DNA from 3 places in the Brevibacillus sp. YAE8 genome. Region 2 is predicted to be linked to each of the others. Evidence: riboswitches for the same ligand, from Rfam matches in the RefSeq annotation. Region 2 holds a riboswitch; each other region holds the start of a gene.

The links. A riboswitch is a leader RNA that binds a small molecule or an ion and turns the genes downstream of it on or off. The one in region 2 is predicted to bind glycine.
Region 1: another riboswitch for glycine. It lies ahead of AC27IT_RS05095 (amino acid permease); the one in region 2 lies ahead of gcvT (glycine cleavage system aminomethyltransferase GcvT).
Region 3: another riboswitch for glycine. It lies ahead of AC27IT_RS05020 (iron-sulfur cluster biosynthesis family protein); the one in region 2 lies ahead of gcvT (glycine cleavage system aminomethyltransferase GcvT).

The regions. Positions count from the first base shown of each region.
Region 1 is NZ_BAAIYG010000002.1:464,408-469,136, reverse strand. It holds gene AC27IT_RS05100 (sigma-54 interaction domain-containing protein) at 1-233, shown strand, start outside; gene AC27IT_RS05095 (amino acid permease) at 329-1,699, opposite strand; glycine riboswitch at 2,008-2,108, opposite strand; gene AC27IT_RS05090 (iron-containing alcohol dehydrogenase) at 2,567-3,712, shown strand; gene AC27IT_RS05085 (hypothetical protein) at 3,727-4,729, shown strand, end outside.
Region 2 is NZ_BAAIYG010000003.1:274,129-278,857, reverse strand. It holds gene AC27IT_RS06810 (DEAD/DEAH box helicase) at 1-1,095, opposite strand, end outside; glycine riboswitch at 1,316-1,412, shown strand; glycine riboswitch at 1,413-1,529, shown strand; gene gcvT (glycine cleavage system aminomethyltransferase GcvT) at 1,621-2,724, shown strand; gene gcvPA (aminomethyl-transferring glycine dehydrogenase subunit GcvPA) at 2,768-4,120, shown strand; gene gcvPB (aminomethyl-transferring glycine dehydrogenase subunit GcvPB) at 4,113-4,729, shown strand, end outside.
Region 3 is NZ_BAAIYG010000002.1:449,282-454,010, reverse strand. It holds partial or broken gene AC27IT_RS05040 (YfcC family protein) at 1-993, shown strand, start outside; gene AC27IT_RS05035 (enolase-like domain-containing protein) at 1,020-1,430, shown strand; gene AC27IT_RS05030 (hypothetical protein) at 1,562-1,726, opposite strand; gene AC27IT_RS05025 (VOC family protein) at 1,926-2,342, shown strand; glycine riboswitch at 2,619-2,723, shown strand; gene AC27IT_RS05020 (iron-sulfur cluster biosynthesis family protein) at 2,989-3,327, shown strand; gene lpdA (dihydrolipoyl dehydrogenase) at 3,467-4,729, shown strand, end outside.

The sequences.
Region 1 (4,729 bases), on a different contig from region 2:
TTGACGTCGGCGATTTGCCGAACTTTCTCCAGCAAGTGTTCCCGCAGGCAGAACCGACGTCTTTGCGCGAAGCGGTCGCCCGTCTGGAGCGGAGCATGATCGGCAAGGCGATCCAGACGCACAAGACGACCCGGTTGGCGGCAGAAGCGCTCGGCATCAGCCAGAGCGCACTCGTCCAAAAGATGAAAAAGCTGCAACTGCGCGTAGAGAACGAGCCGGAAGCGAGCAAATAAAAAGCATCCTGCGAATGCCTGGTGCAGTCGCAGGATGCTTGTCCTTGCCATGCAAACACATCGGAAGCCGGATGTGTTTTTTGTTTGGCTGGCGATCAGTTTTCCAATACTTTCACCTGATCGACTTTAGCCTTGCGCAGCTTGTAAATCACGACGAGCATGATGAACCAGACCGGAGTGATGAACAAGGCCACGCGCGTATCCTCGGCAAGCGCGAGCACGACGAGAATGAACGCGAGGAAAGCGAGAATCAGGTAGTTGGCAAACGGAAAGAGCGGCATTTTGAACTTGTTTGTTTTTGCCAGATCCGGTCTTGTCTTGCGGTACTTCAGGTGGCAGATCACGGTAATGCCCCAGATGAACAGGAAGCAGACCGTCGAAACGCTCGTAATCAGAGTGAAGACGCCTTCTGGCATGATGTAGTTCAACACAACCGCAATGAGAACGACGACAGTCGAGAAGAACAAGGCATTGGCAGGCACCTGGCGCGTTGTCAGCTTGGTCATGGACGCAGGCGCATTATTTTCCTTGCCGAGCGAGTAGAGCATACGGCTTGTACTGAAGATGGCGCTGTTGCATGCCGAAGCGGCGGAGGTCAGCACGACGAAGTTGACGATACCTGCGGCAGCCGCGATACCGATAGCCGCAAACACTTGAACGAACGGGCTTTCGGTCGGGATGATGGCGTTCCATGGATAGATGCTCATGATGACGATCAGAGCGCCGACGTAAAAGAGCAGCACGCGAATCGGGATGTTGTTGATCGCTTTTGGAATCACGCGCTCGGGGTCTTCTGTCTCCCCGGCAGTCAGCCCGACAAGCTCAATGCCGACAAAGGCGAACACGACCATCTGGAAGGAGAGTAAAAAGCCGTTGATGCCGTTCGGGAACATGCCGCCGTGGCTCCACAGGTTGCTGAAGCTGGACGCGCCGGAGTTTGTCGAGAAGCCTTTGACAATCATGAAGATTCCGACGGCGATCAAAGCGAGAATCGCGATGACTTTGATGAGCGCGAACCAGAACTCCATTTCGCCGAAAAGCTTGACCGTTGCCAGGTTCATGATGAGCAGGATGACGAGCGCAATCAATCCCGGCATCCATTGCGGAACCTCAGGGAACCAGTATTGCGTGTACATTCCGACAGCCGTCAAGTCGGCCATGGCAATCGAAATCCAACAAAACCAGTACGTCCAGCCTGTGACGAACGCGGCCATGTTGCCGAGGTAGTCTTTTACGAAGTCAACGAAGGAATGATAGTTCAGGTTGCTAAGGAGAAGTTCACCGAGCGAGCGCATAATCAGAAAGCAAATAATCCCAGTAATCAAGTAAGCAAACAGGATGGATGGGCCGGCCAGGTGAATGGATTTGCCCGCACCGAGGAACAATCCCGTTCCGATGGCCCCGCCGATCGCGATGAGTTGAACGTGCCTGTTTTTCAGGCCCCTCGCCAAATTTTGCTGTTGCATGTGATCCCCCTCATTTCTCATGCGTTTGATTCGTTTGCGGCTGTTGGTAAAAAACCAACCGCCGACCTTTCAAAAAGTTTATGAAACTTTATAATTCATATCTTAACATAGCGACCCAGCATAAATACATCATTAAGTTACTTCCATCGAAAAAAACGCTTACATTTTTGAGCGAGGCAGAAAATTTGCGGTTTTGTCGGCAGTTTTCCCTCCTTTTTTCGAGGCAAATGGAACGGCTGTTTCATGGTGAACGCACAACACTCCTATTTTCTGCAACAAAAAAAGGAACGGGAAAAATAGACCGGTTCCTACTTTTCTCTGTCCTTTTACCTGAGAGATTTGTCCTGAGCGGTCAGGATTTGCTCCTTCGGTGCTAAACGGCGAGTTTAGTCTCTCCCGCAATATTCATCCGCGTCAGATATTCGCGTGCGTTCTTATGATAGTAAAATATTCCAAAAAGGTTGTCAAATGAAAATTCCTAATTAACAGATTATTTTAAACATAAAACATTTTTGATTGACGGAAGGCCAGATGACAAGCAGGAAACGACAATCATTCGTCGTTTTTTCCGCTAGCCAGGTGAGCGGATGTGTCGAAAGGGGAAGGGTATGAGTTTTGATTTGATAATGAATCAAATGCGCAAGTTTGATTTGAATTATAATCAAACAGCGAATGTAAACGGTTGCTTTTGGCCGAAACAAACTGTGCTGCGGAAAATGTGACAAAAAAGTGAGAAAAGGCTTGCCGCTGTTGGGGGGAAGGTCGTTTTTCCCGCAGGTGGCGGAGCGAAATTGGCACCCGCTTTTTTCCGCTTGGCACGGGAGTTGCTTTTCACGTAGCGGCATACAGAAAGGAGAGAGTGACATCATGAACATTTCTACTTTTGCCGCTGCAAACAAACTGGTCACAGGGCGGGATTCGCTGGCGCTGCTGCCCGAGGAGGTTGCCCGTCTGAAAGTGGCGCGTCCAATGATTGTGACGGACAAAATTCTCATTCAGGCCGGGGTAGTCGCGCAGGTGGAAGCGCTTTTGCCGATGGAGGCGGGCGTCTTCTCGGACGTGAACCCCGAGCCGGAAATCGAGATCGTCGACTTGTGTGTGCAGATGATCCGCGAAGGGGGCTACGACGGCCTGATCGCAGTCGGCGGCGGCAGCGCAATCGACATCGCCAAGGCAGCTTCCGTCATGGCGACGAACGAGGGCAGCATCGAGCAATATTTTGGCACGAATCTGGTGAAAAAGCCGGGCTTGCCGCTGATCGCGATTCCGACTACGGCGGGGACAGGCTCAGAGGTGACGAATATCTCGATTTTGTCGGATACGAAAGAGCAAGTGAAAAAAGGAATTGTAAGCCCTTACCTGCTGCCGGACGTCGCCATCGTCTCGCCGGTGATGACGCTTACGTGCCCGCCGAGCGTGACCGCTGCGAGCGGCGTGGACGCGTTGGTGCATGCGGTGGAAGCCTACATTTCCAAGTTCGCCTCCCCGGTGACGGACGCGCTGGCGATTGGCGCGATGAAACTGATTGCCGTTCACTTGCCGAAAGCGTACGCGTGCCCGGATAACATCGAGTCGCGCGAAGCGATGATTACCGCGTCGCTGATGGCCGGACTTGCTTTCGGCAACGCGGGCGTAGGCGCTGTCCATGCGCTGGCCTACCCGCTCGGCGGACGATTCCACATGGCGCACGGCGTGAGCAATTCGCTCTTGCTGCCTTACGTCATGCGGGCGAACAAGATCGCCTGCCTGGAAAAGCTCGGGGAGATCGCGCAGGCGCTCGGGGAAAACGTCGCCGGACTGAACCTGGACGAAGCGGCGGAAAAAGCGATTGAAGCGATGACGCGCCTGTGCCGTTACGTGGAAATTCCGCAGTCGCTGCGCGAGTTCAACATTCCGGAATCCGCGATCGCCGAGATGGCCGAAGAGGCGATGAAGCAAACCCGCCTTTTGAAAAACAATCCCCGCGCTTTGCGGAAAAAAGATATCGAAGACATCTATCGAGCAGCTTACTAAAAGGGGGACATCGTATGAAGTGGAAACAACGCAGAGCGGGTGAAGAAACCCCGTACATTCCGGCCGGACCGTTCAAGATCCGGCTGCCGTTTGTACACTATCGCTTTGAATGGCCCGATTATTTGCAAGGACTGTTGATGTGCGCCGTCGACCTCGGCGCGATCACGCTGCTCGCCGACCATCTGGGCATGCCGTTTGAGGTGGGACTGGCCGTTGTCATTTTGAATGGCTTTTTGTATTTGCTCCACCACCTCTTGGGCGATCCGGTCATTCCCGGCTGGATTACGCCGGCGATTCCGCTGATTGTGCTGTTTGTCGAGCAGTTTCCGGAAGGGCAGGAGCGGGTGTACGCGCTGATCGCCTTTCAGTTGACGCTTGGGCTGTTATCCATTTTGCTCGGGGTCACCGGACTAGCGAAGCGGGTAGTCAACTTCGTGCCGAATGCGATCAAGTCGGGGATTATTCTCGGCGCGGGGATTGGCGCGATTACCTCGATTTTTGAAAAGGGCGGGAAGTTCGACCTGTTCCCGTACACGATTGCCATTTGTATCGGCTTTTGCTTTTATCTCGTTTTTTCCAAACATTTTGAAGGGTTGAAACAAAAAGGGAAAGGGTGGGCATTGCTCGGCAACCTCGGGATTTTGCCTGCGATCTTGCTCGCGGTGTTCGTCGCCCCGTTGTTCGGGGAAGCGAAGTGGCCGGACATTCAATGGGGCTTCAGCCAGCCGGACTTCGCCACGCTCTGGTCGCAGTACACCGTCTTCGGGCTGGGCTTGCCGTCGCTCTCCTTTTTCATTACGGCGATTCCGGCTGTGTTCGCAACGTATCTCGTCGTCTTTGGCGACGTGTTGAAGACGAAAGCGCTTTTGTCCGAGTCCGACCAAGTGCGGCTCGATGAAAAAGTCGACTACAACCCGGACCGGGCGCACATGATTTTTGGCGGACGCAACATGCTGATGAGCCTGATCGGGCCGGACATTACGATGTGCGGGCCGATGTGGGCCGCGATGCAGGTCG
Region 2 (4,729 bases):
GGCCGCCTTGGAATGCGTCTCGATCCGCTTAATCATCTCCACCAGCTCCAAAATTCGGCCGCGCAGGGGGGAGTCTTCGCTGGTGCGCTGGTGCATGTTGTACAGTGTCATGAACGAGGCTTCCTTGCTGGAGCAAACCTCGCGCTGCAACGTAATCAAGGCGAGCGAGTTGAACAGGCCAGCTCCTGTCTGGTACTGGTCGCGCACAAAGCGGGTGACGCCCTCGTACAGCTCCATCTCTTCCTGCGACAGCTCAATCGGAATCGACTGGACGCGGCGACTGGTGAACTGGATGCCGCCGTCGCTTCGCTTGTTGCGAATCATCACCTTTTCAATTTCTTCGCGCAATTTGTCGCTGTTTTTCGACTGTCGCTTTCCTTCGACGTAATTGGAGGAAAACGACGTGGAGTGGCCGAGGTGCCCCGGCTTCAACAAATTAATCAGGTTGTACAGCTCGTCCATTTCGTTCTGGATCGGCGTAGCCGTGAGCAGCAGGCAATATTTTTTGCGAATTTCCTTCACGAACTGATAGTTTCGCGTCCGCTTGTTTTTCAGCTTGTGCGCCTCGTCGATAATCAGCATGTCGTAGTCGATGTCGAGGACGTGGCGGCGGTGCGGATCTCGTTTCGCCGTGTCGATGGAGGCGACGACGACTTCATGCTGCCGCCACATGTACTCCTTTTTTTGCGCCACGGCGGGAATCCCGAATTTTTGCTGCAACTCCTTCGTCCATTGGATGACGAGGGAGGCGGGGACGAGCACGAGAATTTTTTTCGCCAGGCCCCTGACCATGTACTCCTTCATAATCAGCCCGGCTTCGATCGTCTTGCCCAGTCCGACCTCGTCGGCGAGGATCGCGCGTCCGCGCATGTCGTTGAGCACTCGCTCCGCCGTTTGCAACTGGTGGGGAAACGGGGAGAGCAGCGGCAAGTATTTCAGGCATTGCAACTGATCGAACTCGCGAACAGCCATGGCCTCTTCCGCTTCCAGCGCCAGCTTGAACAGCTCCCACTTGTCCCAGGGGCCGTCTTCGTGCATTCGCTCCGTCAGCGGGGATATCCAGCTCGTGTCAAATGAAACAGGAATATTCGGCATATACGTTACTCCTTTACACAGCTCTGCCATAACTTTCATGCGCTTTATCAAAAAACTTAACATTTATGATCGTGTTCATCATTTTGTTAAGTATTTCTTGATCTGACTGTTAATTTGCATATTTTCAACGGCGGACTCTCATGGTAGGATATAGAGGAAGTTCATTCATTAGTATGGAAATCATAGCAAAAACTTATGTATGACCATCTAACCAACGCGAATGATAGTAGCAGGGAGAGACTGCGCGAACCACTGCAGCGCCGAAGGAGCAAGCCGGGAACGGTGAATCTCTCAGGCAAAAGAACCTCTACTGGACGCAACTCTGGAGAGAGCTCGAAATCGGAGCCACCAAAGGGGAAACTTGCAAGCGCGGTGATCCCCGCCGCGCTTGATTGGCAAGGTAACTCTCAGGTACCAAGGACAGAGGAGGAGAAATGGGCACCGTTCTTTTGGTGTACCCGTTTTTTCGCCTCTGTTTTTTCATGGGGAGAAATGCCGACTAACAGTTTTTGGGAGGTGCCACACATGTCCAATCTGAAAAGAACGCCACTGTTTGATTCCTACGCAAAATACGGCGCCAAGACAATCGACTTCGGCGGCTGGGAGCTGCCTGTACAGTTTTCCAGCATTGGCCAGGAGCACGAGGCCGTTCGGACGAAAGCAGGTCTGTTTGATGTATCCCACATGGGAGAAGTAGACGTAAAAGGCGAGAGTGCGCTCGAATACTTGCAGCGCGTCACCACCAACGACGTGTCCAAGCTGGCTGTCGGGCAAGCGCAGTACAGCGTGCTCTGCTACCCGGACGGCGGTACGGTCGACGATCTGCTCGTTTACAAATACGCGGACGACCATTACCTGCTTGTCATCAACGCAGGAAACATTGACAAAGACTATGCATGGCTGGAAGAGCACCTGATTCCGGGTGTCACGATTGAAAACATTTCGCCGCAAACGGCGCAAATCGCCATTCAAGGGCCTTTGGCCGAGTCGATTTTGCAAAAGCTGACCGCCACAGACCTGTCGAAAATCGGCTTCTTCCGTTTCGAGCGCGACGTAGAGGTCGCTGGCATTTCCGCTCTGGTATCCCGCACAGGCTATACAGGCGAGGACGGCTTTGAAATTTACCTGCCTGCAGAGCGTGCCGCTGAACTGTGGGACGCGTTGCTTGAAGCGGGCAAGGAAGACGGGCTTCTGCCTTGCGGACTTGGCGCGCGCGACACGCTGCGCTTCGAAGCGAAGCTGCCGCTGTACGGCCAGGAGCTGAGCAAGGACATCACGCCGATTGAAGCAGGCATCGGCTTCGCGGTGAAGGTGGACAAAGAAGTGCCGTTCATCGGCCAAGAGGTGCTCAAGGCGCAAAAAGAAAACGGCGCGCCGCTCAAGCTCGTCGGCATCGAGATGATCGACCGCGGCATTCCGCGCACGCACTATCCGGTCTACGTCGGCGAAGAGCTGGTGGGCGAAGTGACGACAGGCACGCAGTCCCCTACCTTGAAGAAAAACGTCGGATTGGCGCTCGTGAAAAGCGAACATGCGGCGCTTGGCACCCAACTGGAAGTGGAAATTCGCGGAAAACGCCTCAAAGCAGAGGTTGTCGCCGCTCCGTTTTATAAACGTCCGAAAAACTAAGCAATCGCCCACTATACATCCTATTTTGAGGAGGACAACGTTCGTGAAATACCGCTACCTGCCCCAAACCGATCAGGACAAGCGCGAAATGCTTGAAACTCTCGGCATTTCCAGTGTAGAAGAACTGTTTGCAGACATCCCGGAAGAAGTGCGCTTCAAAGGGGCGCTGAACATTCCGGAAGCTCTGTCCGAGCCTGATCTGGTGAAATACTTCACGCGTCTGGCTAATCAAAACGTGAACTTCAGCACGCACGTCAACTTTTTGGGTGCTGGCGTTTACCAGCACTATGCGCCAAGCACAGTCAACCACATGTTGCTGCGCGGAGAATTTTTTACCGCCTATACGCCTTACCAGCCTGAAATCAGCCAGGGCGAGCTGCAAGCCATTTTTGAATTCCAGACTATGGTGTGTGAACTGACCGGAATGGAAGTAGCGAACTCCTCCATGTACGACGGAGCGACTTCCTTGGCAGAAGCGGCGATGATGGCGGCTGGTCACACTGGCAAAAAGCGCGTCATCGTTTCCCGTGCTGTGCACCCGGAAGCGCGCGGCGTTCTGAAAACATACGCGTACGGTCAAGGCGTAGAGCTGGTTGAAGTCGGCATCAACAACGACGGCGTAACCGACACACAAGCTCTGGAAGCGCTGATTGACGAAAACACAGCGGCCGTTATCGTGCAATATCCTAACTTCTTCGGAAACGTGGAAGACTTGGCAGCGGTCGAGCCGATTGCTCATGGCAAAGGCGCTCTGTTCATCGTTTCTTCCAACCCGCTTGCGCTGGGCGTATTGGAAGCGCCAGGCAAACTGGGCGCTGACATCGTGGTGGGCGATATGCAACCGTTCGGCATTCCGGCATCGTTTGGCGGACCACACTGCGGATATTTCGCAACGACTACCAAGCTGATGCGCAAAATGCCAGGCCGGATCGTCGGGCAAACCAAAGACGAGAACGGCAAGCGCGGTTTCGTACTGACGCTGCAAGCTCGTGAACAGCATATCCGTCGTGAAAAAGCGACTTCGAACATTTGCTCCAACCAGGCTCTGTTGGCACTGGCGGCTGCGATCACCCTGACTGCGCTCGGAAAACAGGGCGTACAGGAAATGGCGATGATGAACTTGCAAAAAGCGCATTACGCCAAGCAAGCGCTGCAGGCAAAAGGTCTGGAAGTGGTCTTTGCCGCTCCATTCTTCAACGAATTCGTAGTCAAACTGTCCAAGCCGGTGGCAGAAGTAAACAAAAAGCTGCTTGACGCTGGCATCATCGGCGGCTACGATCTGGGACTGGATTACCCGGAATACGCGGGCCATACGCTGCTTGCGGTAACCGAGCTGCGGACCAAGGAAGAAATCGACACATTGGCGGCTGAATTGGAGGCGATCACACGTGCGTAACGACCAGGAAAAAGCACTGATTTTTGAAATGAGCAAACCGGGCCGTGTGGGCTACAATCTGCCGGCATTGGATGTACCAGAGGTAGAGGTGGCAAGCCTGCTGCCGAAGCACCTCATCCGCGAGACTCCTGCTGAACTGCCGGAAGTATCCGAGCTGCAGTTGGTTCGTCACTACACCGAATTGTCCCGTCGCAACCACGGGGTAGACAACGGCTTCTACCCGCTCGGTTCTTGCACGATGAAATACAACCCGAAAATCAACGAAGACGTTGCCCGCTACCCAGGCTTCGCGCAGACGCACCCGTACCAGCCGGAAGAAACCGTACAAGGCGCACTGGAGCTTTTGTACAACCTGCAAGAAGAGCTGGCTGAAATCACCGGGATGGACGCAGTTACGCTGCAACCGGCTGCGGGGGCAGCAGGCGAGTGGACAGGTCTGATGATGATCCGCGCGTACCACGAGAGCCGCGGCGAAGGCCACCGCACAAAAGTCATCGTGCCAAACTCCGCGCACGGTACGAACCCGGCTTCTGCAGCGGTAGCAGGACTGGACACCGTCACGATTGCCTCTGACGAGCGCGGCCTGGTCGATATTCAGGCGCTGCGCGA
Region 3 (4,729 bases), on a different contig from region 2:
ACGCTGGCCTACATCCCGATTTTGGTGCCGCTCGCAGTTTCGCTCGGCTTCGATGTCATCACGGGAACGGCGATTGTGCTGGTAGGCGCTTCCATCGGCTTTACGACGGCGATCATGAATCCGTTTACGGTCGGAATCGCCCAAGGGATTGCCCAGCTCCCGATCTTCTCCGGGATCGGCTACCGCATCGTCCTGTTCGTCATCATGTACGCGGTGTCTGTCGGCTTCATTTACCGCTACGCGATGAAGGTCAAAAAAGATCCTTCCCTCGGCTTTTACGGCGAAGGCATTGCGGCGAATGCGACTTCCGCTTCCGCCCTCGCGCCTGCGGACGACCAGCCGTTGTCCCAAACGCACAAATAGGTGCTGATCTGCTTTTTGCTCAACTTTGTCGCCTTGATCTACGGCGTGCTGCAATTCCAATGGTACATTACCGAAATTTCTGCCTTGTTTGTCATTTTAGCCATCGTCATTACGCTGATTTCGCGCATGTCGGCCGACCAACTGATCGAGTCGTTCATGAAAGGGGCAGCCGGCATGCTCACCGGCGCGCTCATTATCGGGCTGTCGAGAGCGACGCTGGTCGTGCTGGGGGATGGGCACGTCATCGACACGCTGTTGTTCCACGCAGCCGGGATGCTGCACGAGATTCCGCCCGTGCTCAGTGCTGCCGGAATGTATATTTTGCAAGCGTTGATTCACTTCGTCGTGCCGTCCGGCAGCGGACAAGCCGCGCTCACCATGCCGATCATGGCGCCATTGGCCGATCTGGTCGGAGTGACGAGGCAGACAGCCGTGTTGTCCTTCTCGCTTGCGGGCGGGATCGGCAACATTATTTTCCCGACCTCCGGCTATTTCATGGCGGGGCTGGCGCTCGCGGGCATTCTGTGGATTCGCTGGGCGAAGTGGATTTTGCCGTTGATTTTGACCCAGTTCGCGATCGGGCTTGTAGCGGTTATCGTGGCGAACTTCATGCACTACGGCCCGTTTTGACAAAAGAAAAGATGGAGGGATTCTCTTTGAAAATTGTTTCGGTGGAACTGTTTGCGACCCAGCTTCCGTTGATCCGGCCGTTTATCGTCGCCTATGACGAGTTTCGCGAGCTTCCGAGCATCATCGTCAAACTGACGACGGACACAGGGCTTGTGGGCTACGGTGAAGGCATGCCGGACCCGCACGTCACGGGCGAGACTTTTCACAGCACGTACGAGATGCTGGCAAAAGACATCGCGCCGCTGGTGATCGGGAAAAATCCGTTTCACATTGAAAACATTCACCGGCTCATGGCAGAAGCGGTCTGCTACGCGCCATCTGGGCAGCTTCATTACGAGCAGAATCGGCTGCTGCTGAGCGAGCGGCCGGGGCTGGGCGTCGAGGTGGATGAGCGTGTCGTGCGTGAGCTGAGCGTCTTTTCCGCTGTTCTGTCCTGAACAAGCAAAAACGGTGAACGGCAAAAGCCAGGGAAGCAAACACCCTGGCTTTTTGCTCGCTGCAATCGTTTCAAAACGGGGCATATACGGCTATCGTCAAGGAAAACGTAGCAGAACAAGTGCCGCGAACATTAATCTTTCAGCTCCCGAATGACTTCAGAAGCTTGCTGTTCATCGGGCGTCGGAAACATCTGAAACTGGTGCTGTTTCTCGATTTGCTCCTCATCCAGCGAAGAAAGGTGCAAGCCTGGCAGTTCGCGCTTGCTCTCGTGATGTTCGTTGCCTTTTGCTCCCATCTATCGTCACCTCCCTTCGACATGTTACTGTTGGCAAGAACGCCTTTGCTTATCCGCAAACAGGCGGGAGACAGAGCCGTTTTTTCCCGCGGACTTGCGCTCACTGCCATTCATAGCAATTTGGAAGAAGCATCGCCCATCCGAAAAATGCTACGATACAGCTAAGTCTCACGCACACTTCCGAAAAGAGGGGATACAGATGGCACTGCAATCGAAACAAATTTTTGTCAATTTGCCGGTAAAAGATTTGAACCAATCGATCGACTTTTTTTCTGCACTCGGCTATGAATTTAATCCGCAATTCACGGATCAGAACGCGGCTTGTCTGGTGATCGGGGAAAACATTTACACGATGCTGCTGGTAGAGCAATTTTTCCAGACGTTTACGAAAAAGGACGTCACCGATACGGCGAAAAGCATGGAGGTCATCGTGGCGCTGTCGGCAGAGAGCCGGGAGCAGGTTGACGAGATCGTGAACAAGGCGTACGAGGCAGGGGCGAAGCCGGCGAATGACCCGGTGGACCACGGCTTCATGTACAGTTGGAGCTTTTTCGATCTGGACGGGCATCTGTGGGAGTTTGTGTACATGGATGAGGCTGCGGCGGCACAGCAATAACAGGCGACAGAACAAGGGCAAAAAGCAGCGGTTTCGCTTTTTGCCTTTTTGGCGCGAGAGCAAAAGAGGGGAAGCTTCCGCCGCCGCTTTTCCCGGGGAATAAATGCTTGGATCTCGTTTCGCAAACGGGCTTGCTTTTGCGCAGCCAGCGGCGACATGGGCGCATCAGCGACAAAGAATAACTTTAACTGAATAATAATTTTTTTCAGAATTGACATCGGCAGAACGAGTATGCTTTACTAAAGTCAATGTTATCCAACAAGTGAATAGCGGCGGATGATGATTGTAGGAGAGACTAAACGGACGGTTTAGCACCGAAGGAGCAAGTCCCATAAAACCCTTGGGATTAATCTCTCAGGTACCAGATACTACAATCGGACGCACCTCTGGAGAGCGCTGACAAAGCCACCCAAGGGGAATACTCCTGGACCGACTCAGGAGTTAAACTCTCAGGTAAAAAGGACAGAGGAAAGGTAGAGTATCGTCACTCTATCTTTCCTCTGTCCTTTTTCTATGGAAAAAAGCTCGGCTTTTTTCCAAAAAAAGGGGATGCGACCGCTTACGCTCAACAGTTTTCACCCCCGATCAGAGAGAAAAACGGTCATGACCGTACTGCCAGAGACGGACACGAGCGAAAGATGGCGCGATGGGAAAGGAGCAGGCGAAAACGAACATGGAGCTTACGATCAAGGAAGCGGCGCAAGCGGAGCTGAAAAAGCTCCACTTTCCAAACGATACGGCGCTCAGGATCGACGTCGTGATCTCGGGCGACTGCGGCTGCGGATTTTTTGTGCAGTTGGCAGTCGATGAACTGCGGAAAAACGACACGCTTGTGTATCAACACGGCATTCCGGTATGCATGGATCGGTTGACCAAACGGCATCTGGGCGACGTGCTGACGCTCGACTACGACCCTGCACGCGGCTTTGCCTTGTCCAGCCCGGACGAAGCCTTTGCGGATCGGCTCGCCGTGGGGCGCAGCTAAAGCGGACAAAAAAAGCGCTCCTGGCTGCTCTACAGAACGCAAGCAAGTAGTCCGCTGTTTTTTGGGCGTATAGGCGCCAGGCAAAAAACGGGAGACGCACGCTTTTTTACAAAAATAGAGAAACAGGTGGAGAGAAGCCATGACAGAGAACGGCAATGCAGAACAACTGGACGTCCTCGTGATCGGCGCAGGACCAGGAGGCTACGTGGCGGCGATCCGGGCGGCACAGCTCGGCAAGCAGGTCGCGATTGTGGAAAAAGATACGGTTGGCGGCGTGTGCCTGAACCGCGGGTGCATTCCTTCCAAGGCGCTGATCTCGGCGGCGCATCAGTACGAGGCGATGACGCAATCGGCGGGAATCGGCCTCACAGCAGCGGAAGTAAGCGTTGATTTTGCCAAAGTCCAGGCGTGGAAGCAGAGCGTGATCGACAAATTGACGGGCGGGGTCAGCTCGCTTTTCAAAGGCAACAAGATCAAGCGGCTCCAGGGGGAAGCCAAGCTCGTGGACGCCAATCTGGTCGAGGTCAAAAACGGGGCAGAGACGACGCAGTACCGCTTCCGGCACGGGATTCTCGCGACAGGCTCGCGTCCGGTCGAATTGAAAGCCTTTCCATTCCAGGGCCGCATCTTGTCCTCGACGGAAATGCTCGCGCTCGCCAAGCTGCCAGAAAGCTTGCTGGTGATCGGTGGAGGCTATATCGGGATCGAGTTGGGGCAGACGTTTGCGAAGTTTGGCACAAAGGTGACGATTTTGGAAGGCTCGGACGCGATTCTCCCCGGCTTTGAAAAAGAGCTTTCGCGCCTCGTGGCGAGGAAGCTGAAAAAGCTCGGCGTGGAAGTGCAGACCGAAGCAGTGGCAAAAAGGGCAGAGCAAACGGACGATCAGGTCATCGTCACCTACGCGGCAAAAGGCGAGGAGCGTCAGGCGACTGCTGAATACGTGCTCGTCACGGTTGGCAGACGACCGAACACCGAAGGACTCGGACTGGAAAGCTTGCCTGTCAAGCTGACAGAGCGCGGCTTCATCCAGATTGATGAGCAGTGCAGAACGAGCATTCCGCACCTGTACGCGATCGGCGACCTGGTGGAAGGCCCGGCTTTGGCGCACAAGGCGTCGTACGAAGGAAAAATCGCGGCAGAGGTCATCGCCGGAAAAGACAGCAGGCTTGGCGACAAAAAAATCCCGGCTGTAGTCTTCTCCGATCCGGAAATCGCAAGCGTCGGGCTGACCGAGAGCGAAGCGAGGGAGCGCGGCCATGACGTGGCGATCGGCAAGTTCCCGTATGCGGCAAACGGCCGGGCGCTGTCGCTGAACGTGGGAGAAGGCTTCGTGAAGCTCGTCGCAGACAAGGCGACAGGACTGGTGCTCGGAGCGCAAATCATCGGGCCGGAAGCTTCCAAC